DNA from 4 places in the Avibacterium endocarditidis genome. Region 1 is predicted to be linked to each of the others. Evidence: riboswitches for the same ligand, from Rfam matches in the RefSeq annotation. Region 1 holds a riboswitch; each other region holds the start of a gene.
The links. A riboswitch is a leader RNA that binds a small molecule or an ion and turns the genes downstream of it on or off. The one in region 1 is predicted to bind thiamine pyrophosphate.
Positions count from the first base shown of each region.

Region 2: linked by a shared signal. The riboswitch ahead of ACNAV8_RS01700 (ABC transporter substrate-binding protein) and the one ahead of ACNAV8_RS07335 (ABC transporter ATP-binding protein) in region 1 are both predicted to bind thiamine pyrophosphate.
Region 3: linked by a shared signal. The riboswitch ahead of thiM (hydroxyethylthiazole kinase) and the one ahead of ACNAV8_RS07335 (ABC transporter ATP-binding protein) in region 1 are both predicted to bind thiamine pyrophosphate.
Region 4: linked by a shared signal. The riboswitch ahead of thiB (thiamine ABC transporter substrate binding subunit) and the one ahead of ACNAV8_RS07335 (ABC transporter ATP-binding protein) in region 1 are both predicted to bind thiamine pyrophosphate.

Region 1 is NZ_CBCSDH010000010.1:77,184-84,746, reverse strand. Features, by position in the region: gene ACNAV8_RS07355 (fructosamine kinase family protein) at 1-395, shown strand, start outside; gene hxpB (hexitol phosphatase HxpB) at 392-1,039, shown strand; gene ACNAV8_RS07345 (ABC transporter substrate-binding protein) at 1,084-2,028, opposite strand; gene ACNAV8_RS07340 (ABC transporter permease) at 2,037-2,792, opposite strand; gene ACNAV8_RS07335 (ABC transporter ATP-binding protein) at 2,792-3,505, opposite strand; TPP riboswitch at 3,585-3,675, opposite strand; gene ACNAV8_RS07330 (hypothetical protein) at 3,958-4,179, shown strand; gene ACNAV8_RS07325 (YadA-like family protein) at 4,487-7,563, opposite strand, start outside.
Region 2 is NZ_CBCSDH010000002.1:126,312-133,874, reverse strand. Features, by position in the region: gene ACNAV8_RS01705 (metallophosphoesterase) at 1-642, opposite strand, end outside; gene ACNAV8_RS01700 (ABC transporter substrate-binding protein) at 723-1,775, opposite strand; TPP riboswitch at 1,879-1,981, opposite strand; gene acnB (bifunctional aconitate hydratase 2/2-methylisocitrate dehydratase) at 2,204-4,810, opposite strand; gene ACNAV8_RS01690 (YciI family protein) at 4,925-5,221, opposite strand; gene yciA (acyl-CoA thioester hydrolase YciA) at 5,235-5,693, opposite strand; gene ACNAV8_RS01680 (septation protein A) at 5,703-6,248, opposite strand; gene ACNAV8_RS01675 (hypothetical protein) at 6,248-6,976, opposite strand; gene ACNAV8_RS01670 (OmpW/AlkL family protein) at 7,334-7,563, shown strand, end outside.
Region 3 is NZ_CBCSDH010000002.1:161,423-168,985, forward strand. Features, by position in the region: gene msbA (lipid A ABC transporter ATP-binding protein/permease MsbA) at 1-1,148, opposite strand, end outside; gene ACNAV8_RS01835 (DNA internalization-related competence protein ComEC/Rec2) at 1,209-3,641, opposite strand; gene ACNAV8_RS01840 (REP-associated tyrosine transposase) at 3,879-4,379, opposite strand; TPP riboswitch at 4,669-4,763, shown strand; gene thiM (hydroxyethylthiazole kinase) at 4,924-5,724, shown strand; gene thiD (bifunctional hydroxymethylpyrimidine kinase/phosphomethylpyrimidine kinase) at 5,734-6,552, shown strand; gene thiE (thiamine phosphate synthase) at 6,545-7,207, shown strand; partial or broken gene ACNAV8_RS01860 (autotransporter outer membrane beta-barrel domain-containing protein) at 7,290-7,563, opposite strand, start outside.
Region 4 is NZ_CBCSDH010000014.1:2,895-10,457, forward strand. Features, by position in the region: gene potB (spermidine/putrescine ABC transporter permease PotB) at 1-150, opposite strand, end outside; gene potA (spermidine/putrescine ABC transporter ATP-binding protein PotA) at 137-1,252, opposite strand; gene pepT (peptidase T) at 1,461-2,711, shown strand; gene glnE (bifunctional [glutamate--ammonia ligase]-adenylyl-L-tyrosine phosphorylase/[glutamate--ammonia-ligase] adenylyltransferase) at 2,708-5,698, opposite strand; TPP riboswitch at 5,816-5,904, shown strand; gene thiB (thiamine ABC transporter substrate binding subunit) at 5,947-6,951, shown strand; gene thiP (thiamine/thiamine pyrophosphate ABC transporter permease ThiP) at 6,987-7,563, shown strand, end outside.

The DNA of each region.
Region 1 (7,563 bases):
TCTGCAAAGAGAAAGGTTTAGCTTTTACTGATATTGATGAATTGGTCGCCGTTGTCGCCAAAGGGCTAGCCAAACATCAGCCAAAACCTGCCTTGTTGCACGGCAATCTTTGGATTGAAAACTGTGCAGTGGCAAATGGCCAACCTTTTACTTACGATCCCGCGTGTTACTGGGGCGATCACGAATGCGATCTGGCATTTAGTGAATTATTCCAGCCGTTTCCTGAAACATTCTATCAAAATTACCACCGCACTTTGCCGATTGATGAAGGCTATGCGCAACGCAAACCGCTTTATCAGCTTTATTATTTGTTAAATTTTAGTCATCGTTTTTCTGCTCATTATGTGGCGCTCACCAAAGCGATCATTGAAAAAATACTCAAGGGGAATCTATGAAATTTCAAGCAGTTATCTTCGATATGGACGGCGTTCTGATTGATTCCGAACCTTTTTGGAAACAAGCTGGCGTGGAAGTATTTGGGCAAATTGGTATTCCTGTTAGCTTGCAAGAAATGCAAGAACTCACGGGAATGCCAGCTCTTGGTATTGTCAAAACCGTTTATCAACGCTATCAAAAAACGCCTGTTCCTGTTGAAGAAATGGTAAAACGAATGAATGACTGTGCCATTTCAATGATTTTGGAAAATAAGCCCTTAATGCCAAATGTGCCAGAAACCCTTGAAAAACTCACCGCACTTGGTTGTAAGCTGGCGGTTGCTTCCGCTTCGCCACGCTATTTATTAGAACAAATCACTGAACGCTGCGGCATTGCATCTTATTTCCAGTATCTCTCATCAGCCACAGAATTAGATTACAACAAACCGCACCCGCAGGTTTATTTACACGCAGCCCATCAATTAGGTGTTGAACCCCAAGCCTGTTTAGGCATTGAAGATTCCGTGCTAGGAATGACCGCAGTGAAAGCCGCGTCAATGCGCTGCGCTGTTATCCCAGCTCCCGTTGAACGCACCGATCCGCGTTGGGCATTAGCGGATTATCAACTAGAACAGCTAGCTCAAATTCCTGAGATTTGTGCATAAAAAAGTGCGGTATTTTTCACCGCACTTTTTACCTAGCCTATTTCTTATTCCACTTGAATGGCATAATCAGACAATTTAGGAACCTGCTTAATCAGGCCTTGTTGCTGCATAAATTGTGCCATTTTCTCATAACGTGCGTTATCTAAGGCGCTTGGGCGTAAACTTAAACGTGGCAAGGTATCACGCCAAGCCAAGCGATTGAGTTCGTTGTCTAAATCTTGCGGTCTATAGCTCACAAACGCCTGCCAACTTTGTTGTGGGTGGTTTAAAATATAAACGCTGGCTTGTTCAAGTGCAGTCAAAAATGCACGAATTTTTTTCGCAGGAAGCTGATTTTTATTAGCCACAACAATCAATTCATCATACATTGGCACGCCCTGTTCTTCTGGATAAAACGCCTTGCCCGGTTTCTTTTCTATCTCCATCTGATTTAGCTTAAAATTACGAAATGCACCAATAACCGCATCGACTTGTCCGCTAAATAATGCGGGAGAAAGCGACCAATTCACGTTCACTAATTCCACATCATTTAAAGAAAGGTGGGTAGATTTCAACATTGCACCAAGTAACGCATCTTCAAAACCACTCACGGAATAACCGATCTTTTTCCCTTTTAAATCGGCAATCTGTTCAATACCGCTATCTTTTAGCACCACAAGGCTATTTAACGGCGTTGAAATTAAGGTGCCAACACGCACCAGCGGCAGCCCTTCTGCCACTTGCATTTGCAGCTGTGGCTGATAATCCACTGCTAAATCTGCCTGCCCTGCTGCCACTAATTTAGGGGGCATTGAAGGATCAGCGGGCTCGATAATCTCAACCTGCAACCCATTTTCCGCAAAAAAGCCTTTTTGCTGTGCCACAATAATGGCGGCGTGATCGGGATTAACAAACCAATCCAGCAATAAGGTTAATTTTTCTTTGGCTTGCACGCTAATGCTCATACCTAAAGCGAAAATTAAACTGCATAAATACCATTGTTTTTTCATTTTTTCTCCTAACGTAAATGACAGACCCAAGGAATAATGCGGTGAAGCAATTTATCTATCACGAAATACAGCAAGAGTGCGATAACCACCAAAATAAACAACGCCGCGAACATTAAGCTAATTTGAATTCGTGCATTGGCTTGCAACATTAAATAACCAAGCCCTTGTGATGATCCTACCCATTCCCCCACAATCGCTCCAATAGGGGCAACGGAAACCGCAATGCGCAAGCCCGAGGCTAACGCAGGCAAAGCGGCAGGTAAGCGAACCTTAAATAATAATTGCCTTGATAAAATTCCCATTGTTTTAGCCAGCTCTAACCATTGCTTTGGGGTGTTACGCAAGCCGTCATAACAAGCGGCGGTAACTGGGAAATAAATAATCAAAATAGTCATCGCAATTTTTGATGCAATGCCATAGCCAAACCAAAGCACCAATAATGGCGCAATAGCAAAAACAGGGATCGCCTGCGAGGCAATTAAAATGGGCAATAAAAAGGCTGAAAGTGTTCGTGAAGAAGCCAGCAATAAGGCTGAAAGCAAACCAAATAAAAATCCAAGCACCAGCCCTAATAAAATTTCCCATAAAGTAATTTTGGCGTGCATAAATAATAAAGCCCATTGTGAAGACACTTCATTTAGCACGGCAACAGGTTCAGGCAATAAATAATGTGGGATCGCAAAAATTGAAATCGCCCCTTGCCAGCACAAGGCGAAAAATAAGGTCATTATCAATGCTCGAAATAGGCTTTGCCACGACAACATTAATGTTCCCCCATTAACTGCTTAAATAAATATTGCTGTAATTGCCATAATTTCTCTTGCGAAAAATCTCTTGGCGCTTTGCCTTGCGGGCAAATGGGCGGTGAAAGCTGAACGGGTTGTTGGTGCAAAATATAGATTTTATCCGCTAGCAATAAGGCTTCTTGTGGATCGTGGGTGATAAGCAACACAGTTTTATCTGCTAATAAATGATGTGAAAGCTGCTGTAATTGCAAGCGGGTTACGGCATCTAACGCGGAAAAAGGTTCGTCCATTAAAATAATCTCTGCATCTTGCATTAGCGTTCGAGCCAACGCCACGCGCTGCCGCTGTCCGCCAGAAAGCTGATAACAAGGCTTATGCAAATGTTGTTCCATTTTCACCGCACTTAATAAAGTGCGGGCTTTTTCTTCCGTTTTTTTCGTTTTGCTATGAGTAAGATGCTGATAAAGCTGAACATTATCTAAAATAGACAGCCAAGGATACAAACTATCCTGCTGTGCAAGCCAAGCAATTTTGCCTGAACACTGAATGCGCCCTTGCACAATCGCCTGATTTTCTAACCCTGCAATGGCACGCAATAAGGTTGATTTTCCCACGCCTGATGCACCAAGCAACGCCACCCACTCCCCTTGTGATACGCTAAAATGAAAATGCTCAAACAAAGGTTGCTCAGCAAAACTGAGTTTAAGATCGGAAATTTCGATGGCTTTCATCGTTCATTCACCAATCAACGTAATGGAAAAAAGCCGTTAAAAATAAAAGAAGTGAGGTGAGAATTTAATAAGAAAAGAAGCGTTTGCATAATTAGTTTCCTACGTCAGTATTAGCTGTATCAGGTTCACGGGTATCATCTCAGCTTAAACAAGCACCCCGACTAATGCAAAACAGTGTAGCGGAAGTTCAAATAAAAATCAAAGTTTACAGACCAAAAAATTATATTTTTATAATATAACAAGAAATATTTAAAATTTATTTAAATATTGCCATCTTATGCTAAATAAAAGTCAATAAAATAACTATAACCCATTGATACACTTAATCTTTTCTCATACTGGTCGGAGAAGAATAAATATTGACTTTACTATTTAAAAGAGTATTCTGTATTACGAGTCAGACAGTATTGACTCATCTTTTTACAATTAAAATAACAACAAAGGAGTTCATTATGAAACTTAAATCTAAATTAGTATTAGGCGCTATGGCAGCATTCTTATCTTCACAAGTGCTTGCTTCCGCTGGTCAACCTGTACCTGTAGATCCTAGTGAATATGATGGTGTTGGTTGCACTAAAGAATATGAGCCAACTCCATATAAAAAGAAAGATGGTACAGTAGTGACTGCTCCTAACCGTTGTGTTGCTGCAAAATGGGCATCTGAAGGTTTATAATATACTGTTGTAGTATGTAGAAAGCCCTGTTAACCAAGGCTTTTTTATTGTTCATTATTCTTATAAACTTTTACTTACTCCTTAATTTTAAACATAAGAAAAACTCCTCTCCCACTTTAACAAAGTGGGATTTTTTTATCTTTAGTAAAATAATGTCGCCTAAAATTCTTGTGAAAAATCAATCTTTTTGTCTTTATCAACCTTACAAATCATAGCAATCTTTACCATTACCTGCTAATCAATATATAAAAAATCCTTCCCCCTAAGGGAAAGGATTTTTATTCTAACAGTTAGTCAAGTAACGAAACTACCATTGATAGCCAACACCCACAGAGCCACCAAAGTCTCCACGAGTATTTGCATTACCTGTTAATTTCAAGATAACTTTACCATTATCACTTGCTCTTGAATAACCTACGGCAATAGCACCTTGTCCTTTATAAGTACCTGCTGCTGCTGCTACCATTGATTTACCAGGCATATAAACCTGCGGTAAACCAGCTGTCGCAGTTGCTCCTGCAATACCTGCACGAAGGTCTTTATTAAGTTTATTGATGTTATTGTTAATGTTACCAACAGCACCTTTTAACTGTCTTACATTCACAGCATCAGTATCATCTTTACCATCTGCTACATTAGTAATACGGTTACCGCCGTTATTCAGGCCATTAGTTGTCAAACTTACTGTACTATTATTGCCAGCTGCATTTGGACCACTAATTGTTACACCATTACCTTGAACAGTTGTAGAGTTTCCTGCTGCATCTGTCGTAGTGACGGAATTTAGACCTTTAAGATCCTTAGCAAGTTTAACTGTTAACTTAGCATTCTTACCATCTTGTTTTGCAACAACACCGATGTTGTTATCAGTAAGATCATCTGCATCAGTTACACCACCCACAATTTGAGTTGTGTTATTTAATGTCATTTGAGCATTACCAACATCGCCTTGGTATTTGATGCCATCATTTAAGGTAGCTACTTGTTCAGTATTACCATCTGGTTTAGTGTAAACAATACGAGTTTTGCTCTCGCCATCTTTACCATCATTACCAGCCAGTCCTTTTTCGCCTTGTGCAACGGTTACACCGGCATTTGAACCATCTTTACCAGCAATACCGATAGAACCATCTTTGCCATTAATTGCAATACCTGGAGCACCATCTTTTCCTGGAACACCATCTTTGCCACCAACAACAATTGAGCCTCCATCAGCACCATTGATTGCTACAGCATCTTTGCCATCAGCACCTTTCACACCAATAGAGCCAGGTTTACCATCTTTACCACCAATAGATACTTCGCTATTTAAGGCAAATTGGATCTCATTGTCTTTTACAGTTGTAATGATATTTCCATTAGGGTCAGTAAATTTAACTGTTTCCCCTAATTTAACATTATCATCACCACCATTATCTGCAGCAATGTTAAAGCCTTTATTAACTAATGCATCTGCAGTGTTGTGTAGATCACTTACATTAACTGCATTATTAGCCACTTTACTTCCATCTTTACCTGCTTCTGCAAGTTGATCTAAGAAGTCCGCTTTATCAGCAGGAACTGGCTTACCATCTACAGTTGGACTAATGTCTCCAATAGATGTACCTACATTCGCTAATTTAGTCGGAGAAGTAGTTGAACCATCTGCGCTATTCATTGATGCAATGACATCACCCGCTTCAACTTTCGTACCACTACCATCTTGCTTAGTATTAAATGAACCATCTGCCTGTTTATACACTTTATCACCATCTTTGTTGGTATAAACCACTGGTAATTGTGCATTCTCAACCACTTTTTGAGAGTTCACTTTCAAGTCATAGTGAATATGACCATCTTCTGGTTGAGGCTGAGGACGACTTACATCAATTGTACCATCAGAAGACTCGACTGTTGTTGTCGCTGCCGCAGCGGCTTCTCTTAACTGTTTCACATTAACTGCATCAGTATCATCTTCACCTGCTGCAACGTTGGTGATTTTATTACCACCATTGCTTAAACCATTTTCAGTTAAACTTACATCTGGTTTAGTTGGATCAGAATTAGTAATAGTAATGCCATCTTTATTAATGACTGTGTTATCACCATCCTTACCGAATTTAGCAGAATCTAAGTCTGTCAGATCTTTAGCCATTTTCACAACTAAAGCTCCATCTTCCACATCAACACGAGTATTAGCATCTGTTGCTGTTGCGTCATTACTTAAACCACCTTTAATTTGTAAGGTTTCATTTAGTTTTTTCGCAACAGTGTCAGAACCATTACCTTGGAAGATTAAGCCATCATTCAAGGTTGCAACTTCTTCTTTTTCGCCATTTGGTTTTTCGTAAACAATACGAGTTTTGCTTTCGCCGTCTTTACCGTCGTTACCATCTAGGCCTTTTGCACCTTGTGCAACGGTTACACCAGCATTTGAGCCATCTTTACCAGCAATACCGATAGAACCATCTTTGCCATTAATTGCAATACCTGGAGCACCATCTTTTCCTGGAACTCCATCTTTGCCACCAACAACAATTGAACCGCCGTCTTCACCTTTGATTGAAACGCCATCTTTACCATCAGAGCCTGCTACACCGATGGAGCCTGGTTGGCCATCTTTACCTACAGTAATCTCATTACCTAAGCCAATTTCTAACTTATGGTTACCAGCATCTGCAGTTACAGTGATACCATCAGTACCCTTAAGCTGAATTTGTTTACCTAATTCTTGAGTAACGGCATCGCCATTATCGTCAGTTAAACCAAATCCTTTTTGCGTTAAGTTTTCAGTGAGTGAATTTGCTGTATTACGTAAATCACTTACATTTACAGCGCTATTTGGCTTACTTACAGCTGCTTTTTCTAATGCTTTTGTGAAATCTTCATCATTTTGAGGATCAATCACACTTTTCACATTATCCAAAGTCTGCGGTTTCGCTGAACCATCTTGTGCTACTAATGATGTACCTGCTGGCGTAGCTGGTTGCGCACCTTCTTTTGGCAAGCCATTTTCTAAATCACTTGCTTTATAGAATGTATCACCTACTTTCACTAATGGATTACCTTGTTCATCAGTATAAACAACTGGTAAACCAGTTACATCAATATGGTAAGAATGAACGCCATTCTTGCTTGTAACAGTAGAAACTTTTGTATTCGCACCATCAACCACTTGAACAGTTTCACCTAATCTAACAGTTTGTGCATTACCGTCATTAGTTTGTAATTTCCAACCTGTATTAATTAAGTTATCAGAAACATTTTTCAAATCTCCGATATTAGCTGCGTTAGTTAATGTAGGATCATTATCTTCTAATGAAGAAATATCTTTATCTCCCAAACCACTTGCAACATTTGTGATTTGATTTCCACCATTATTTAAGCCATCTTTCGTTAAGCTTA
Region 2 (7,563 bases), on a different contig from region 1:
GTTGCCTAAGGTGGCATAAACCCCAAGGGGCGCACGCAGTTTCGCAAGATGTGGCTGCATTTTTTCTGCTACATAAGCGCGAATATTATCATCCATAATATCGCCTGGCAGCAAAATAATATCCACCTTTTGTTCATTCATTATTTCAGCCAGTTGATCTAACTGTTTCCCACCAAATAAACGCCCAAGGTGAAAATCACTCGCCATTCCAATGCGCAGTGGCTTGAAAGGCTTATCTAGCGTGATTTCATAATGAATTACCTGTGGCGTGTAAGCATTATACACACTCAAGCCAATCAAACTGGCTAAACCAAGGGGATAAAGCCAAGCTAAAGTGCGGTGCAATTTTTGCTTAAATTTTTGTTTTCTAAAAATAAAGTAAATCGCTACGCACACCAAACTGACAAAACTGGCAAAGAGCAAAAACGCCAAAATAAACGCGCTGGTGCGGAACATTGGGTAAATGCGCGACACAGTGAGCAAAATAATACTATTTGCGCCGAGATAAGTAATAAGGGTTAAAATTTTACGACAAACAGGACTGGTATTTTGCAAATAAAGCCAAGATAGCGTGCGGTTAAAAATATAAATGAAGAATTGTAAAAAAATAATACAAATTGCGAAAATAATTTGGTATCGCATTACGAACAGCTTTCCTAAAATAAAAAATCATAAAGAGCGGTTATTTTTAACCGCACTTTATATTTTGTCAATGGAAAAGCTTAGTCAAGCTTAATTTCTTCAATCCAACGCTTAATCAAGCGCTTACCTTCTTCATCTGAACCAAAGCGTTCAAAATCAAAGTCAATGAGTTTTAAGGTTTTTGGATCAGTGGAATTTGGTGAGGCTTTGGCGTGAATATTGGTTGGAATTTGATACATTTTTTCTTCGCGCCACGCAATTTCTTGCGCTTCAGGCGTTAATGCCCAATCCATAAATAATTTTGCATTTTGTAAATTTCTTGCCCCTTTCAAAATGCTGATGCCGCCAAGGGAATAGCTGTCGCCTTCGCAAGGTAAAATGGCTTCCACAGGCGCACCGTTTTCTTTCTCGGTGTGATAACCATTAATAAAACCAATGGTTACCGCCGCATCACCACGGGAAAGATTGGATTTCTCTGTACCACTTTTAGCATATTGAGAAATATTTTTATCTAAGGCTTTCAAATAACGAAAGGCTTCTTCTTCACCGAATAACTGTACTAGCGTTGCGATAAAGGTATAGCCCGTGCCAGTATTGCGCGGATCAGGCATTTGAATTTGATCTTTAAATTTTGGATCGGTTAAATCTTTCCAGCATTTTGGATAGTCTTTAATGCCTAATTGTTTGAATTTTTCGGTGTTTACGCCAATGCCTAACACAATAATGTAGCCAATGGAGGTAACATCGCCGTGTTTGTCGAGCAAGGCTTTAAATTGTGGCATAGTTTCCGCTTGCAATGGTGAACGATAAGGCTCGAGTAAGCCTAATTGTGCGGCTTGAAAGTGCGGCTCAATTGTGCCGCCGTACCAAATATCCGCTTGAGGCAAAGCTTGCTCCGCTTTGATTTTGGCAAGGGTTGCGCCCGTGCTGTTACGCACAAATTTGGTGTCCACGTTATATTTCTTGGCAAAAACTTGCGCCATTTTTTCGCAGACAGAATGTTGCACGCTGCAATAAACCGTTAATCGCCCTTCAGCTTGCGCATTGTGGCTGAATAAAAATAGGCTGCCTGCAGCGCAAATAGGAAGAAGCGATTTGGCTAAAAATGATGAGAGAAAGGTCTTAAATTGCATTGTCATTTCCTTATTAACAAATGATTAAAAAGTGATATTGACGAGCAAGAAAGAAATTAGAAAGGTAAAGCAGAAAATTCCGCAAAATAAAGGCGTTTGCAAGAATATGATCTAATTAGTTTCCTACGTCAGCATTAACTGAATCAGGTTCACGGGTATTATCTCAGCTTGTTTGGATATTCCATCAAGCACCCCGACTAATTCTCGTTTAGTATAGAAAGGGCAGGCTAGGGCTGTCAATGATAAAAAGGTTAAATGGCATTAATTAATGATGAAAAGATTTAATAAAAATAATGAAAAAAATTACCGCACTTTTCTTTTTATTTAGGAAAGAAAATAACTTGCATTTTTATTTTTAATAAACAGAGAAAAAAGAAAGTGCGGTGAAATTTTTTCAATTTTTCACCGCACTTTGTGATAGGCGTTGATTAAGCTGGTGCTTGGAAGATCACTTGATCGGCTTTTTGTGTATATTGATTAAGTTGATCAAAATTCATATAGCGATAAGTGTCGTCTTTGTCCTGCTGTAAATCCGCCACATAGGCTTGGTATTCTTCTGGCGTTGGCAGTTTGCCGAGTAGTGCTGCTACGGCGGCGAGTTCTGCGGAAGCCAAATACACATTCGCCCCTTGTCCTAAACGGTTTGGAAAGTTGCGTGTTGAGGTAGAAACCACGGTGGCGTTGTTTGCCACGCGCGCTTGGTTACCCATACAAAGTGAACAGCCTGGGATTTCAATACGCGCACCACTTTTACCGTAAATGCTGTAATAGCCTTCTTCTGTTAATAGACTGGCGTCCATTTTTGTTGGTGGTGCAAGCCATAGACGGGTTGGAATCACGTCTTTGAATTTGGCTAATAATTTTCCAGCAGCACGGAAATGTCCAATGTTGGTCATACAAGAGCCGATAAACACTTCGTCAATTTTATCCCCTTGCACTTCAGAAAGCAGTCGAGCGTCATCAGGATCATTTGGTGCGCATAAAATCGGTTCTTTGATTTCGTTGAGATCGATTTCAACCACCGCGGCATATTCTGCATCAGGATCAGCGCTGAGCAATTCTGGGTTTTCTAACCATTTTTCCATTGCTTTGATACGGCGTTCAAGGGTGCGCGCATCGCCATAGCCTTCTGCAATCATCCATTTGAGCAACACGATATTAGAATTGAGATATTCAATGATCGGTTCTTTATCTAATTTGATGGTACAAGCCGCCGCAGAGCGTTCAGCAGAAGCATCGGAAAGCTCAAAGGCTTGTTCCACTTTAAGGTGTTCTAGCCCTTCAATTTCTAAAATGCGGCCTGAGAAAATATTTTTCTTGCCTTGTTTTTCTACGGTGAGTAAGCCTTGTTGGATCGCATAATAAGGAATAGCGTGTACTAAATCACGCAAGGTGATCCCCGGTTGCATTTCCCCTTTGAAACGCACTAGCACGCTTTCAGGCATATCCAACGGCATTACGCCAGTGGCAGCAGCGAATGCCACCAAACCTGACCCCGCAGGGAAAGAGATACCAATCGGGAAGCGTGTGTGCGAATCGCCGCCAGTGCCTACGGTATCAGGCAATAACATACGGTTGAGCCAAGAGTGGATCACGCCGTCCCCTGGACGCAGGGATACACCGCCACGGTTCATAATAAAATCTGGCAGGGTGTGGTGAGTAACAACGTCCACCGGTTTTGGATAGGCAGCCGTATGGCAGAAAGATTGCATCACCAAATCCGATGAAAAACCTAAACAAGCGAGATCTTTTAGCTCATCACGAGTCATTGGGCCGGTGGTATCTTGCGAGCCGACAGATGTCATTCTTGGTTCGCAATATTGCCCCGGGCGAATGCCCTCTACACCACAAGCGCGGCCGACCATTTTTTGGGCAAGGGTAAAGCCTTTGTGGTTATCCGCAACGGCTTGTGGTTTGGCGAATACATCATTATCAGGTAAGCCAAGGGATTGACGCGCTTTATGGGTTAGCCCACGTCCGATAATTAATGGAATACGTCCGCCTGCGCGTACTTCATCTAATAACACATTGGTTTTTAAGCTAAATTCAGCCAAAACTTCATCGCTATCGTGCTTGCAGATTTTGCCTTGGTATGGGTAAATATCAATCACATCGCCCATATTGAGCTTGCTGACATCTACTTCAATTGGCAATGCTCCCGCGTCTTCTAAGGTGTTGAAGAAAATAGGGGCAATTTTTCCGCCTAATACCACGCCGCCTGCGCGTTTATTCGGAATGTAAGGAATATCTTCCCCCATAAACCACAACACTGAGTTAGTGGCAGATTTGCGTGATGAACCTGTGCCGACCACATCACCCACATAAGCGAGCGGATAGCCTTTTTCTTTTAACGCATTAATTTGTTGAATTGGCCCAATGTTGCCGGCGTCATCAGGCTGAATGCCTTCTCGTTCATTTTTCAGCATTGCTAAGGCGTGTAAAGGAATATCAGGGCGCGACCACGCATCTTGCGCGGGGGAAAGATCGTCCGTGTTGGTTTCGCCCGACACTTTAAATACGGTAACGGTGATCTTTTCATCTAATTTGGGACGTGATAAATACCAGTCTGCATTCGCCCAAGATTCAAGAATTTGTTGCGCGTAAGGATTGCCTTGTTTGGCACGTTGTTCTACATCGTAGAAATTATCGAACATTAAAAGGGTGGAAGAAAGGGCAGTGACGGCATAAGGGGCGAGGGCTTCATTATCAAGGGCTTGCAGCAAGGGTTCTATATTATAACCACCTTGCATTGTGCCCAAAATTTGCACCGCACTTTCTGGGCTAATCAATGGCGAATGGGCCGTGCCATTGACAATTGCAGCAAGGAAGGACGCTTTGACATAAGCTGCTTCGTCCACCCCTGCTGGCACGCGGGTTTTAAAAAGCTCAAGGAGATAATCGGCTTGCTCAGCAGGGGGATTTTTTAATAATTCGATAAGCTGTGCGGTTTGTTCAGCATCTAATGGTTTTGGTACAACACCTTGTGCCGCACGTTCATCAATATGTTTTTGGTAATTTTGTAGAAAGTTTGACATTGTGTTTCCTCTTATTGCTTTTATCGTTAGGGGTAGCACTTTTCTTGTTTTCACTTTCTTGCGTTAAACAAGAAAAGTGCGGTGTTTTTTGAGAGAATTTTTGCGATTTTTTGCTTAGAAAACTTTCTTAAATGGCTTAATAATCACCTCGCCATAAACGCCAGCTTCCACATAAGGATCTTGGCTTGCCCATTGTTGTGCCGCTTCAAGGCTGTCAAATTGGGCGATTACTGTTGAGCCAGTAAATCCAGCTTCACCGGGGTTTTCGTCATCAATGGCAGGATTTGGGCCTGCAGTTAAAAGGCGGTTTTCTGCTTGTAATTGTTTTAAACGTGCAAGATGTTGTTCACGCACCGCAAGGCGTTGAGCAAGGGTATTGGGTTTGTCTTGAGCAAAAATAACGTAATACATAGTTTCTCCTTTTTTAGGCTTCATCAATTAACGCAAGGGCTTTTTCTAGCTCTGGGTTATTTTCTCTTGGAACAACACGCGGTCGTCCGTTGCTATCTACTGCAACAAAGCTGAATACGGCTTCGGTTACGCAATAGCGTTCACCAATGGGTTCGCTGGATACTTTTTTCGCCCACACTTCAATTTTAATTTGCAATGAAGTGCGTCCCACTTTCACGCAGCGGCCGTAGCAACATACCACATCGCCCACAGAAATCGGGCGGATAAAGGTCATACTATCCACCGCCACGGTAACCACACGGCCGTGCGCAATTTCTTTGGCTAAAATTGCACCGCCCATATCCATTTGCGACATAATCCAACCACCGAAAATATCGCCGTTGGCATTGGTATCAGAAGGCATCGCAAGGGTGCGTAATAACAATGTGCCTTGTGATTGGCGGCCCGTTTTGGTTTCAATAAATGCAGACATAATGTTTTCCTATTGTTCTTTATTCTCTGTTTTTGGAAGATAACGATAAATATAAACGCCTGTTGCGACTGTTGCAACAAGGCTAAGTCCAATAATGCCGAAGGTTTTGAAATCTACCCAAAGATCATCGGAAAAATATTGGCTGATGATGATATTTAGGATCATACAAAACAGAAAAAATCCTGCCCAGCCTAGATTTAATTTATTCCAAACGGCATCAGGCAGTTGAATTTCTTTGCCTAATAATTGCTGAATGAGCGGTTTCTTAAAAATCACTTGGCTGATGATTAATGCCAAGGCAAACAAGGCATAAACTACCGTTACTTTCCATTTTAAAAATTCTAATTCGTTGAAATAAGCGGATAAAGCGCCAAAAAAAACCACCGCACTTCCCATAATGAGCTGTTGTTTTTCAATTTTGCCGTATTTCAGTTTCAGCACCACAAGCTGAATTATTGTCGCAATAATCAAGGCGATGGCCGCTTCACGAATGCCGACTAGTTTATAAACAGCAAAAAAAACTAAGAGCGGTATAAATTCTAAAATTTGTTTCATTATTGTTGATCCTTGCGCATAAATAAGGTGTAAAAGCGATAAGTGAAAAGTAACGAGAATACGCCAACCACAGCGCTTAAAAATAACATTACCACATCAAAAACAAGGTTATCGCTCAATGAAGAAATGCGTCTTACCACAAATGGCAGCACCACATAAATTAACAAACAATAAATAAACAGCGGCGCAGCGCGTTTCACGCCACTTAACCAGCTATTTTTCAAGGCTTGCATAATGCCCACGGGCTGAATCAGATATTCTGTAGAAGCGAGGCTTAAGCGTACAAAAATAAAAAAGCCGAGTAACATCGCCACCAAAGAGAGGATTGAAGGGGATTGTCCTTGTAAAATGGCAAACAGACTTTCTACCAAGCCGATCATTAAGGGAATAAACCCAATCACACTCACTGCCACCACGCCAGCAAAACGTTGTAAAGTTAACACCGCACTTTGGTTTAAGGGATTTTGGTTTAACGGATTTTGCTGCTGAACGCTAATGCGGTGAAACGTGAGAATCCCCCAAGAAGAAATAAATAAGCTAACTAACTGTTGTGCTACGCCAATTACCAAAAATTCTGCGCTGATATTGCTTGGCAAAGGCAAATTTTGCCCATTGGCTTGGCTGATTTCAGGCATCGGCACGACCGAGCTTAAAAGAAAATAGAAGATTAACGAGCTAATAAAAAAGAAAAAGATAAATTGTTGGGTAATCTTTTTTTGATTACGCATAAAATTCCAACAATCTTGAAAAATTTGAGTAAAATTAATGTTCATTAGTTTGCTTCCAGTTAAAAATCATTGCGACATTATACAATAACTTGTCGAGCATTGCCCTTTCCTTATGTTGAAACCCTATCTTGTTATGAATAATGGCTTTTTGAGTTACAACGCTTAATTTTGTGTTAGATCAAATTTTCTCTATTGTTAAACAAAATGAAAAGTGCGGTAAATAAATTTTTCAATTTTTTTAACAAAAATTTAAAAAATTTGAGCTATATCACAAAAGTGATAACTATTTGGTGGTATATTTCGCAACGTGTAAAATACACAAAGTTTGTAAGGATATTAACTATAGAGGTACTTTTTATGAAAAAAACACTGATTGCACTAGGTTTAGCAAGTCTTTTGGTTGCCACTTCAGCCAATGCACATCAAAGCGGAGATGTATTATTAAGAGCAGGTGGCGTGTTTGTGAGCGCAAATTCTGATTCTCACACTAAAACACCAATAGATGTTAATTTGAAAGTAAGTGATAATGCGCAATTAGGGCTAACCGCGACTTATATGCTTACAGACAATATTGGCGTGGAATTATT
Region 3 (7,563 bases), on a different contig from region 1:
GATTTTCCTGAGCCAGAACGCCCCACCAATGCCACCGTTTTGCCTTGCGGAATGTCAAAAGAAATATGATTTAACGCAGGGTGATCTTTGCCTGAATAGCTAAACGTAACGTCTTTGAAAGAAATATTTCCTTTGGCTTTTTCCACTTCATACGTGCCGTTATCCTTTTCCGTTTCCATATCTAAAATAGAAAACAGGGTTTGACAGGCTGCCATTCCGCGTTGAAATTGTGCGTTCACATTGGTGAGCGATTTCAACGGTCGCATCATCGCCAACATTGAAGAAAACACCACCGTGAAAGAGCCTGCCGTTAGGTTTTGGCTCATAATTTCTGGCACGGTTGCCAAATACAACACCGCCGACAGGGCGAAAGAGGCAATAATTTGCACCACAGGATCAGAAATGGCATCTGCCACCATCACTTTCATTCCCTTGCGGCGCATATCATTACTCACTTTATTAAAGCGTTCTTCTTCAATTTTTTGTCCACCGAAAGACAGCACCACGCGATGTCCTTTCAGCATTTGTTCTGCGGAAGACGTCAGCTCCCCCATTGAGTTTTGCATATTTTTACCTAACTCACGGAATTTTTTCGATACCATACGAATCAGCACCGCAATAATCGGCCCAATCACAAAAAGCACCAAAGAAAGCTGCCAACTGGTATAAATCATCACGCCAAGTAAAGAGATAATATACGCCCCTTCACGCACAATGGTCACCAAGGATCCTGATGAAGAATTGGCGACCTGTTCGCTATCGTAAGTAATGCGCGAAAGCAATTTGCCTGCGGAGTTTTGATCAAAAAACGGCACAGGCATATACATTAAATGCTTGAATAAACGGCGGCGAATGGTCATCACCACTTTGCCCGAAACCCAGCCTAAACAATAAGTTGAAACAAAACTTGTTACGCCACGCACAATAATCAACAGCACCACCACCACAGCCATTATGCGTAAAAAGCTCACGTCCGCTTTACCAAAACCGTCATCAAGCAACGGTTTAAGCATTTGAATTAATGCTGCGTCCGCCAATGCATTGAAAACCAATGTAACGGCGGCGGCAATCAACCCCATTTTGAAAGGGGCGATAATCGGCCATAAGCGTTTGAACGTTTGCAACGTGGTTAAGTCTTTATCTTGCATAATTTCTTCATTTCAGTTAAAAAACTGCGCCATTTTACCTTTATTTTGCCAACAAGCCAATTAATCCCCGATACTTAATCCCCTATACCAAGGGGAAAATTCCGATCTTGCGGTATAAATTTTTATCTGTTCGGGGAAAAATAACAGGCTGATCTGCCCAAAATCTGCCGTATTATACACCGCACTTTGTTGTGCTTTTAGGCGCTCTAATACCACGGAATGGGGAAAATGCCACGGATTACCACGACCACTAGAAATCAAGGCGATCTTAGGTTGTGTTGTTTTAAGCAAATATTCACTGCTAGAGGTTTTACTACCGTGATGCCCTACTTGCAATATCTCTATTTTTCCTGCTAAATCAGCAAATTGCCGTTCTGTTTGGCTATCAGCATCACCAGTTAAAAGCACTTTATACTGCCCATCATCAATCAACAACACGCAAGAATCTGGATTTTCTGCACGCTTACGGATCTTTTGTGGGGAAAGCGCGGTAATGCGTAATCCTTGCCATTGCCATTGTTGCCCCTGAAGACAAAAAGTGCGGTGCGTTTTTCGCTCGATTTTTTCCGATGACGTAATAAGCATTGCATTGGGATAAGCCCGCAACACCGCTTCAGCTCCGCCTGCGTGATCATTGTCGTCGTGGCTTAAAATAAGGTAATCCAGCACAATGCCCTGCCGTTGCAAATAAGGCAAAATTTCTAGCGCAGCCATACTTCCCCCACGCCACGCTGCGCCCGTATCATATAAAATGCCACGCTGATTTTTCACCAATAATGTTGCCAAGCCCTGCCCTATATCTAAGGTTTCCAATCGCCATTTAGGCACATTTATCTCTTGCCACGCCAAATTCATCAGCATTATTCCAAGTAACCCAGCAAAAATAGGTTTCATTTTTTGTAAAAATAACGGACTGGGCAATTTTTCTGCATTGAATAAAATTTTCTTGTTTCCTGCTAAGATCGGTTTTTTCGCTACTTTTTGCGGCAATTTTTGCAAATAAAGCACATACCCCAACCCCAAAATGAGCAACAAAATGACGATCCATTGCGATTGATTTTCTGACAAATCCATCCAATTCCCTTGCCATTGACTGAGCAACGCCGTGATTTTTTCTGCTAAATAATTCGCCCCTTGCCACGAATTAAACGCCCCTTGGCTCAACACTGCAAACAGCACCATTGGCACAAGACATAAACTAAACACTGGCACGGCTAACAGGTTCGCCATCATTCCCGATAAAGACATTCCGTGAAAAAAATAAAGCTGAATCGGGGTAAATAAACACAACAAACCGAGTTGTAGATGAAACAAGGAGAAAATCCAGCGCAGGATTTTTTTCACCCACTGATTTTTAATGGGATAAATTTGCCATTGGATTAAATCCAACGGCACAAGTTGATACCACAAAATCAGGCTTGCCACCGCCCCTGCGGAAAGCCAAAAACTAACGGAAAGTAACATCAGCGGATCCCATAAAATGAGCAATGTCACCACACATTGGAAATATTGCCAAGGCGTATAATAACAGCGTAACACTCGGATCAGACATACCAATCCCAAAGCAAGTAATGCCCTTAAGGTGGGAAGAGAAAACCCAGCCAACTGGGCATAAATTAAAGCAATAAAAGCACCGCACAATAATGGCAAAATTGCCCCGATTCGATGCGTGGGCAAGAAAAACTGTGCCGCTCTGGCAATAGCAAAGCCAAACAACATCGCCAAACCAATATGCAATCCAGAAATGGCAATTAAATGTGCCGTATTGGTTTTCTGATAAATTTGCCAGTGTTCTGCATTAAGCCACGCCCGTTCGCCAAAGCCCAGCGCCAACAATAAACCTTGCATTGGTAAGTCTTGGGTCTGCTGAAAACTGGCCTGCAATAATCGGTCTCGCCACGCTAAATCTTGCGAAATTTGCACCGCACTTTTTACTCTGCCATAGGCAGTGATACCTTGTGAGAAATACCATTTTTGCCGATCAAAGCCCCCTTGATTTAAACGGCTTGATAAGGGTTTGAGCAATAATTCTGCTTGCCAAATTTGCCCTACTTTAATTTGCTCTGCTGCCTGATTTTCCAAATTTTTCTCTGAGTTTTGCCATTGCAAATATATTCGCTGGCTAGGCAAATTTTCCGCCAATTTCCCAGTGGCAATCACCGTTTGATAATCTTGCTGATGTAAGATTTTCTCGATCTTAATTGGAATGCTAATCTTGTTTAAACTGGCGCTCTGCTCCGCTTGGGTCAAAATTTGCTGAGCTTGATGATGAAAATAGCCCAAGCTCAATACAAAAATCACGCCGTAAACCAGCCCTTTTGCGATTTTATAGTAGTCGAAAAGATAGGCTGTCAAAACAGCTAAGATCCCAATTCCCACAGTGCAAAGCATTAACTCAACACTAAGCAATAAGGCTTTCGACACATAAAGCAAACTCAAGCCTGCGCCAATCACCAGCCATAAAATCACATCTAATTTAAGCGAAAATTTCATTCTTACATAAAATGACAACTTACCATTACAAATAAAAATATGATGAAAAAAGCACCGCACTTTCGCAATCTTGTTAAACAATTTTTGCGATCTTGCTCGCATAATACCATCATAACAACACCTCGTAGGGTGGGCTTTAGCCCACCATTTTGGATTGAATAACCTTGTCCCCAATTCATAAAAAACGGTGGGCTAAAGCCCACCCTACGCTCTATGCCACTCCGATTACACCTTTTATTAACTACCCCAATTCAATGGAAAAAATCCTCTTTCAACATCTCTTCGAAATGAGGAAAACGGCCAATCTTTGGGGGCATTAACATAACCGTGTTTAACGGGATTGAAATAGATATAGTCTAAATGATTGTTCAAATCTAGTTCATCACGGATACGATGCTCCCAAAATCGTCTTTGCCATATTCCGGCTTCTCGCTTTTTTATGCGACTTTGGTTCTCATTGCGATACGCCTTTGGTAATAATTTCGTAAATATCGTTTTAAAAAAAGCAATACGCTTAGAATAATTATCATCATCCTGTGGTAATTGCATTATGAAATGCAGATGATCAGGTAACACACAGATTGCGATGGTTTCAAAGGGATACTTTCTCATTGTTTCTTGATAGGCTTGCCGTAATTTTTCTATATGCTGAGTAAGGTAACATTTTGTACGATCTTGCAATGTCAATGTAAAAAAATAACACGCGCCTTTTGTAAAATCTCTCCGATAATTTGGCATTATTTCTGCCCCTCTCATAAGAAACGTAGAAACGTAGGGTGGGCTTTAGCCCACCATTTGGGATTGAATAACCTTGGCCATTGCCAACCCTGATAAAAATGGTGGGCTAAAGCCCACCCTACGCCTACAATTAAAAATAAAAATATGATGAAAAAAGCACCGCTCTTTCGCAATCTTGTTAAACAATTTTTGCGATCTTGCTCGCAAAACGAAAAAATACTTTGCGCAAAATGCGGAAATTCTGAATGGTGAGATTGTGTTTCTGCCTATTTCTTTGTAGAGTGAAGCTATTAAATAGTCGGGGTGCTGCTTTGTGTAGCTGAGATGATACCCGTTGAACCTGATCCAGTTAGCACTGACGTAGGAAACTTATTATGCAAAATCGCAATATTTTTAACCGCACTTTATTCTTCCCTTTTCTATTTTCAAATCGTCACTCCACAACATCATTCCCTATCACATTGATTTTATAGATGATTTTTTATTATAAAGGCAATGGGACTGGGCTTTTTTTACGCTTGATTTTTATTCATAGGAGAAAAAAATGGACTTTAATTTAATCACGAAAATTCGCCAAACCAATCCTTTAATCCACAACATCACCAACATTGTGGTGGCAAACTATGTAGCGAATGGGCTGTTAGCCTTAGGCGCATCACCAATTATGGCAGATGCCGAAGAAGAAATGGCGGATCTTGCTCAATTTAGCGCTGCCTTGGTGATTAACATTGGCACGCTCGATCCTTTCAAAGTGAAAGCTATGTTGGCGGCTGGTAAAGCTGCGAATAAAGCAGGTATTCCTGTGGTGCTTGATCCTGTGGGCGTGGGGGCAACGCAATACCGTAAGGACGTGGTGGCTGAATTACTGAGTAAAGTAAAATTCACCGCTATTCGTGGCAATGCCGGGGAAATTGCCCAGTTAGCAGGGGTGAATTGGGCGGCGAAAGGTGTGGACGCAGGGCAAGGTGAAGGCGATGTGGCACAAATTGCCAAACTGGCCGCGCAACGTCATCAATGTGTTGTGGCAGTGAGCGGTGCGGTAGATTATATCAGCGATGGCGTGCAAGTGGCGACCATTGATAACGGCACGCCAATGTTTCCTAAAATCACAGGCTCAGGTTGTTTGCTTGGCGCGGTGTTAGGGGCTTTTTTAGCGGTCGCCCCAAGCCAACCTTTTAATGCGGTAGTACAAGCCAGTACAGCCTATGCGGTGGCAGGGCAACTGGCTGCGAAAGACTTAGGAAGCACAAAATATGGGCAATTTTACACCGCACTTTTAGATCAACTTGGTGAACTCAATGATCAACAAGTGGCGCAATTCGCACAGGTTCACATTGAAAACTAAGGAGCAACAATGACTCATATTGCACAAGCCCTGACCATTGCTGGATCAGATAGTGGCGGTGGTGCGGGTATTCAAGCCGATCTGAAAACCTTTCAAATGCGTAATGTATTTGGAATGAGCGTGATCACCGCTGTTACTGCACAAAACACCTTAGGCGTAACGGATATTCATTTAATCCCCCTTAGCACCATTAAAGCGCAACTCAAGGCAATTGTAGAAGATTTCACGCCCAATGCGGTAAAAATTGGTATGCTCGGCACGGCTGAAATTATCCAAACCGTGGCCGCTTTTTTGCGTAAGCACCCATTTGCGAATGTGGTTATCGATCCGGTGATGATCGCCAAAGGGGGCGCAAGTTTATTGGAACAATCGGCAATTCAAGCAATGCGTGAGCAACTATTGCCTTTAGCCGATGTGCTAACGCCAAATCTGCCTGAAGCACAAGCCTTAACAGGATTAAAAGCTGAAGATCGACACAGTATTACGCAAATTGCTGAACGTTTACAACAGATGGGTGCAAAAACCGTAATTATAAAAGGTGGCCATCAGCAAAACAGCGGAAGTGCGCTATGCCAAGATTTTATTTTCACGCCGACAGAATCTTTTGTCTTGGAAAGCCCACGTTTTAACACGCCGCATACCCACGGCACAGGCTGCACTTTTTCCGCTTGCTTAACCGCTGAACTTGCCAAAGGGCAACCGTTGGAGCAAGCCTGCAAAACTGCCAAAGCCTTTATTACCAGCGCCATCACGCACCCTTTAAATATCGGACACGGACACGGCCCAACCAATCACTGGGCGTATTCACAGGAGCAAAAAAATGGATAAATCAATTTTACGCTGTTATTTAGTGGCGGGTACACAAGATTGCCGTCATCTGCCCGACTATGCCAATAACCCACAACAAACCTTATTAACACGTTTAGAACAAGCGCTAAAAGCGGGGATAACCTGTTATCAGTTTCGTGAGAAAGGGCAATTTTCTTTGCAAGATCCGCAAAAAATTGAACAACTTGCCCGCCAATGCCAAGATTTATGCCAACAATATAATGTGCCTTTTATTATGAATAATGATGTTCAACTCGCAAAAAAGTTGCACGCAGACGGCATTCACGTTGGGCAAAAAGATACGCCTGTAGAACAATTAGCCCAACAAATTGAAGGCAAAATGTTAATTGGCTTATCCGTCAATACCTTGCAACAAGCTCAACGCCATAACGCCTTTCTCGGCGTGAATTACTATGGCTGTGGGCCAATTTTTACCACATTTTCTAAAGAAGATCCGTCCCCTGTTGTGGGCATTCACTTTATTTCCACCTTGCGCCAGCAAGGCATCAATAAGCCTTTGGTCGCCATTGGCGGAATTAGAACCGAACACGTTCCAGCCCTTTTACAAGCCGGTGCAGACGGTGTTGCAGTGATTTCCACCATTATGCAAGCGGAAGATATTACAGCTACGATACAAAAAATTTTGGCAAAATAACACCGCACTTAACGAAAAGCGAATAGCAAAAAAAGGCATTCAACCAAGATTGAATGCCTTTTATTTTGCTTAATTATCAAACTTAAAAACGATAACCCACTTTTAAACCAAATTGGCGGCTGTGAGAAGATTCATCACCATTCTCATAAGAGAAGGTTGTCCCCACTGACCAAGCCCCCATATTCAAATTGAGTCCTGCTTGATACTGCCAGCCACGATTAAACTGTTGCTGTAAACCGTTGTTATTCACAGTAACCGCATTGTTAAATGTTTTACGACTCGCATCGAAATAATAAAGGGCAAGACTCGGTGAAATAGAAAGCGTGTTCCACTGCCAAGTTTTGGATAATTCTGCT
Region 4 (7,563 bases), on a different contig from region 1:
GGTAAATGGTAAGGCATAAAAATCACTGCTATCACGGGTTAAAAAACTCACCGCAAGCACCAATAAGTTTGGCGCAAGCACAAAGAAAATTAACCACGCAAAAATGGTGGTAATGGTGATTTTTTGAAATCCAGAATTAGCTGTCTTCATCGTCTAACACAACCTCCCAGCCTTCGTGCCAAGTTAGGGCAACTTTTTGTCCTACGGAGTGATCAATGTGCGGATCATCTTCATTGAAGAATTCGCTAACTAACACTTTCATATTGTTATGATCAAGAATAATGCTAGATTCCAACGTCATACCTTTATAGTTACGATCAGAAACGTGTCCGATAATGGCCTTGGATTGCTCATTTTCGTCTAATTCTTCAATCACAATATCTTCAGGGCGTAAAAGCACTTTCAAATGCTGATCAGGTTGAACTGGTAAATCCGTATAGATCTCACAAATACGGCCTTCCACGTTGGCTTTTACGGTTTTTTCGCTCACGCGCTCAATCACTTTAGCGTTGAAAACATTAATTTCGCCAATGAAACGCGCCACGAATAAATTCTTCGGCTCTTCGTAAATTTCGCGTGGTGTACCATCTTGCTCAATATTCCCTTTGTTCATCACGATAATACGATCAGACATTGTTAAAGCTTCTTCTTGATCGTGGGTAACGAAAATAAAGGTAATGCCTAATTGACGTTGCAAGGCTTTCAGTTCATTTTGCATTTCTTTACGCAATTTATAATCCAATGCGGAAAGCGATTCGTCTAATAACAACACTTTTGGCTTATTTACCACCGCTCTTGCAATGGCAATACGTTGTTGCTGACCACCAGAAAGCTGATTAGGCTTGCGATCCGCCATTTCTTCTAAACGAACCATACGCAAGGCTTCCATTACGCGCGGTTTAATTTCCGCATTTGGCACTTTCTGCATACGCAAACCGAAAGCCACGTTTTCAAAAATCGTCATATGCGGGAACAGGGCATAACTTTGGAATACCGTATTCACAAAACGGCGTTCTGCTGGCACATCAGTAATATCCTGACCGTCCAGAATAATTTTACCGCCGTTAGGATCTTCTAATCCTGCAATCAAGCGTAACACCGTGGTTTTACCACAGCCTGATGGCCCTAAAATTGTCAAAAATTCGCCATTGTTAATGGTAAGATTTAAACCATTAATAATCGTTTTGTCGCCATAAGATTTGGTTAAAGAACGAAGCTCAATAATCGGCTTGGTTTGAACTGAATTTTCCACTAGCTTTGGTTTTCTCCCTAAGAAAATTGGTTGAACAATCAATGTATAGAAATAAGTGCTAATGATATAGCGAACGCCCCATAATGAAAAGCAATTAATCATATTTTGACTAAAAAAATTGCGTTGAATTTTGTTATATATCAATACCTCAAGTTAAGCGTCTAGTTAGAATAAAACGCAACGATTTTTTGCAAACGAAAAGATGATTATGGAAAACAGCACACAATATCAAGAAGGATTATTAGAACGTTTTTTGAACTATGTGAGTTTTGACACGCAAGGGAAATTTAATACCAAGCCTATTCCTAGCTCCACTGGGCAGGCAAAGTTGGCTAAATTTCTGCAACAAGAGCTTTCTGCACTCGGTTTGCAACAAATTGAATTAACGAAACAAGGTATTCTCACCGCATTTTTGCCTTCCAATGTTAGCGCTAAAATGCCGACCATTGGCTTTATTAGCCAGCTTGATACTTCACCACAATGTAGCAGCAAACACGCCTTGCCTGAAGTGATTGAAAATTATCGTGGCGGTGATATTTCTCTTGGCATAGGGGAAGAATTTATCAGCCCGGTATATCACCCATTTTTGCAAAAATTGATTGGAAAAACTTTAGTGGTTGGTGACGGAAAAACTTTGTTAGGGGCAGATAACAAAGCAGGAATAGCAGAAATTCTGACCGCACTTCATATTTTGCAGCAAAATCATCTTTCCCATTGCAACATTCGCCTTGCCTTTGTGCCAGACAAAGAAACTGGGCAGGGAATGAAACATTTTCCTTTTGAGAAATTTACTTGTGATTGGGCATATTGCCTTGCTGGAGAGGGTGTGGGCAGTTTGGGTTATGAAAATGTTAATGTCGCCACCGCTACTGTAACCCTTTATGGACGCAATATTCAAGCTGGCGTAGGCAAAGACAAAATGCGTAATGCGCTCACTTTAGCTTGTGAATTTCAAAAGGGGCTACCAGCGCAAGAAGTGCCAGAGAAAACAGAGCGTAAGCAGGGATTTTTCCATTTAGAAAGTCTAACGGGCGACATTGAGAAAGTGGAAATGCGCTACTTAATTTGTGATTTTGATGCGGTGAGTTTTGAACAGCGTAAAGCATTTTTGGCAATGATGATTGTGGATTTTAATCGCAAAAAACGTTTAAGAAAAAAAGCACAGTTAAGCATTGAAGATCAATATGGCAATATGGGCGAAGTTATCAAACAGCAACCAAAATCTATTCAGCTTGCCGATTTAGCAATGAAACAATGTGATATTGAGCCAATTCTCACCCCAATTCGCTCAGGTTATCTCGGTGCGAAATTGGCAGAAAAACAGATTCCTTGTCCAATGTTATTTACTGGCGGCTATAATTTTCATAGCAAGCAAGAATTGACCACCCTTGAAGGAATGTGGGACGCCACAAGGGTGATCGTGAAAATTGTTGAGTTAGCCAATAAAATGCGTAGCTAATCAAACAACGTCCGCCAAATTTCTTCAATGAATTGGCGTTCAGATTGAAATTCTACTTGGCTAACCACAACAGGCAAGCCAAGTAAATTTAGCTGATGAATGCGGTTGCGCAGGCTGGTGTAGGCATTTTTTAATTGCTCAGAAATTTCAAAATTTAGCACCGCACTTGTATTTTCTTCACTTTGGTGTTCCGTACTTTGGTTTTCCGTATTAGGAATTTCCGCCATTGACTCAAAAATCCGCACGTTATCCGACCAAGTGGTTAAGCTCGGGTATTTCGGCGCATAAGTCAGCACTAAATATTGGGCGATAAATTCAATATCTGTAATGCCGCCTTTATCGGTTTTAATGTTAAATTCATCAGGATTGCTATTGGCGAGATGTTGATACATTTTCTCGCGCATTGCTTTCACATCTTCCTTGAGTTGCTCAAGATCCCGTGGTGCAGTCAGCACCTTGTGGCGAATTTGCTCAAAGCGTTGGCGCAAGGCAGGCTCGCCATAAACCGCACGGCTGCGCACCAAGGCTTGTTTTTCCCAGGTCCAAGCTTCATTCAGCTGATAATTTTCAAAAGCACTCAATGAACAGCCAAGCAATCCCGCATCACCTGAAGGGCGTAGGCGAATATCCACTTCGTAAAGAATGCCCGCATTCGTATTCATACTAAAAATGCTGATGACTTTTTGAGCAAGCTTGAGATAAAACTGATTGCTATCAATCACTTTTCTGCCGCCTTGGGTTTGCCCGGTTTGGCTGCCGTCAAACAAGAACACCAAATCCAAATCAGATTTATAGCCCAACTCAAGCCCGCCCAATTTACCATAGCCAACAACCAAAAAGCCTTTTTCATTCGGAGCGAGAAACTCTGGCACGCCAAAACGTGCGGAAACCTGTTGCCACGCTAAATTCACCACCGCATTAATAATGGCTTCCGCTAAATAGGTGAGATGATCACTCACTTTCATTACAGGCAACGCTCCCAAAATGTCGGCAGCCGCTACGCGCAACAAGGTGCTTTGCTTAAATTGACGTAGGGCATCAATAAATTGTTCTTCATCATCTTGCGGTAAACGGAGCAGATATTGCTTTAATTCGCTGCGATATTCGCTAAAATGGGTAGGATTAAGCAACGCGTTGCGATCTAGCAATTCATCAAGCAAAATCGGGTAGCGCGCCACTTGTTGCGCAATCAGTTGCGACTGCGAACACAGCTCAATGAGCTGATTTAGCACCTGTGGATTTTCTACTAATAATTCCAAATAGGTGGTGCGCGTGAGAATTTTGTCCACAATATCCAACATTCGTGGCAGCAAGGTTTCATAGGCCTGATGCTGGAAAATTTGTGTCAGCAACATTGGCATTAATTGCGCCAATACACCACGCCCCCTTGTGCCGATAGGACGGCGCGCTAGCTCGATGCGGAACTGAGCAAGGCGTTGTAAGAGCGGTGCATTTTCTTCCAGTTTTATGCCATTTTGTTGCAACATCTGTTGAATGTCTTCATCATTGAGATCCGTTTCTAAAAAATCGTCCCATTGGCTATTTTCTGGCGTGGACTTATCATTTTCTTCGCCAATTAATTGGGAAAAAACCGACCGCACTTTGTGTTGGTGAGATTGCAATAACGCATAAAAATCTGCCCAGCTGGTGAGATGGTTTTCCACAATGATTGGTTGTTTTTCATTGTTCCATTGAAGGTAATGTTGTACCGCAAAAATCAGGCGTTGGCGATCCAGTTCTTTTTCTGGCAAAAGTTGCGTTTGCTTATCATCAATGGCTTGCAGCACGTTTTCCACACGGCGTAAAAACACATAGGCTTGTTGCAAATCTTGTTTTTCATTTGGGCTAAGCAGGCCTAATTTTTCTAATTCTGGTAAGAGATTAAGCAGAGAATGCTGCTGCAATTTGATTTCACGACCACCACGAATCAGCTGGAAAACTTGCACGATAAATTCAATTTCACGAATCCCCCCTGCGCTAAGTTTAATGTTATCCACTAAACCGCGGCGGCGCACTTCTCGCTCAATTTTACCTTTCATTTCGCGTAACGCTTGAATCACACTGAAGTCAATATAACGGCGATAAACAAAAGGGCGGAGCAAATTTTGCAAGTTTTTCACATTCGGATCTTGCGGATCAGCCCCCAAAATTCGCCCTTTGATCATCGCATAGCGTTCCCAATCGCGCCCTTGTTCTTGGTAATATTGCTCCATCGCGGTAAAGCTTAGCGCCAATGCACCGGCTTCCCCAAAAGGGCGTAGACGCATATCCGTGCGATACACAAAACCATCGGGCGTATATTGATCAAGGGCGTTGATAAGGCGCTGCCCAAGGCGAGTGAAAAACACGCTATTTTCAATGGAACGCCTTGCCCCTTGGGTTTCCCCATTGGCAGGGTAGGTGAAAATGAGATCAATATCAGACGAAAAATTGAGTTCAAATCCGCCTAATTTTCCCATTCCTAAAATATAAAGTTGTTGTGGGTCACCGTGCGCGTCCATTGGCGTTCCCATTTCTGCACAAGTGCGCTGATAAAGCCAATCGCGAGTAGCGATAATAATGGCTTCTGCCAGTTGAGAAAGGCGAACAAAAACCGCTTCTACGGTGGCGAGATTTAGGCTTTGACACAGGCTCAGTTTTGCCATTTCACGGTGGCGAAACAGACGCAGTTGGCGATACAGTTGGGCATCATCATTGATGCTTTCAAGCAAATCTTGCAAGGCTTGGCGATAATAGTCCTTATTTTCTAAAGTGGGGATCTGCTGCCAACATCGGTGCAAAAAGTGCGGTTGTTTTTTTAAGGTTTCTGCCACAAAATCAGACATTGCAATGCCTTGCGCCAACTTGCCAATCGGGCTCGTGGGATCATTTTTCTGCACAGCAATTTGTGTGTAAATTTCTTCATTATACTGTTCGGGGAAGTGTTGAATTAAACTCGCTGCCAGTGCTTGCAAGGTATCCTCAAGGTGGGGAACAGAAAATGCCATAGCCTATCCTTATGAATGATTAACTTATTGCTAACTATAAAGAAATTTTGAGAATTTTTAAACACATAGATTGCATTGGCAACGGAAAATTACTACACTGAAAGCCGAGCTAAAGGCTCAGATTAGTCGGGGTGCTTGATAGCTGAGATCATACCCGTGAACCTGATACAGTTAATACTGACGTAGGAAACTAATTTCTTTGCTGTTTGCGTCAATATTGCTGGTCGTTTTTTATGGAAGGAAACACTATGCAATTCAAAAAATCTTTTTCTCTTACTTTTCTTACCGCACTTTTTAGTACCCACCTTATGGCGGCACAAAGCCCGCAAAATGTGCAAGTTTACACTTATGATAGCTTTAGCGCAGATTGGGGCGCAGGCCCGAAAGTGAAAGCCTTGTTTGAGCAAGCTCACCCGCAATGTCAGGTAAATTATGTGCCTTTTGATAGCACAGGCGTGATGTTTAATCGCATTCGTCTTGAAGGAAAAAAGAGCAAAGCAGATATTGTGCTAGGCTTAGATCAAACAATGCTTGAGGAAGCAAGAAAAACACAATTATTTGCCGAAAATAGCGTACCAACGGAACAACTTTCCTTGCCAGTGAAGTGGCAAGACAAGGTGTTCTTACCTTATGATTTTGGTGCTTATGCCTTTGTTTATCATAAAGAAAAATTACCAAATCCACCAAAAAGCCTAAAAGAATTAGTGGATAACCAACAACTTCGCGTCATTTACCAAGATCCGCGCACCAGTGGTGTGGGGCGTGGTTTAGTGATCTTAATGAATGAAGTTTATGGTGATGATGTGGCGGCAGCGTGGAAAAAACTCGCTAGCCACACCGTTACTGTAGGCAAAGGCTGGTCGGAAACCTATGGCGCATTTTTAAAAGGCGAAGCGGATTTAGTGTTTAGCTATAACACATCACCGCTTTATCACTTATTAAATGATAAAGATGCCAATTACGCCGCCACTGATTTTGCGGAAGGGCAAGTATTACAAATTGAAACCGCGGCACGAATGGCAAATCACCCAAATGCTTGTGCAGATGCCTTTATGCAATTTTTGATTTCACCGCAGGCACAAAGCCAAATTTCACAAAAAAATGTGATGTTTGCCGTAATTGATGAAAAAATTGAACCGCACTTTGATGCCTTAAAACAAGCGCAGCAGAGCAAAACCACCTTGGGTAGTGGCGTCAATGCAGAGCAATTAAAACAATGGACGAACACTTGGCAAGCCAGCTTAACACAATAATTCGCCGTAACTTGCAAAAATTCCCCTTGTCGTCAATGGCTGGGGGAATTGGCGTGATTTTGCTGTTAGGCGCATTTTATCTGTTTGCCTTAAGTGCGGTGTTAAATGTTGGCAATGATCATCAATGGACGACACTTTGGCAAGATAGCTATGTGCGTCACGTTATCGCATTTAGTTTTGGGCAAGCCTTTTTATCGGCGTTTTTATCTGTACTGGTTGGGCTGTTTTTTGCGCGCGCATTTTTTTACCAAGATTTCCGTGGCAAATCACTGATTTTAAAATTATTTTCTCTCACTTTCGTGTTGCCTGCCTTGGTGGCGGTGCTAGGTTTGCTCGGGATTTACGGACATTCAGGCTGGTTGGCAAGCTTACTTTCCACCCTTGAGATTGATTGGAAACCTAATATTTACGGCTTGAGTGGCATTTTAATTGCGCACTTATTTTTTAATATCCCTCTTGCCAGCCGTTTATTTTTGCAAGCGCTCTCAAGTATTCCCAATCAGCAACGGCAGCTCAGTTCACAATTAAATATCCGTGGTTGGCAATTTATCCGTTTGATCGAATTACCTTACTTACGCCAACAGTTTTTGCCAGCGTTTACTTTAATTTTTA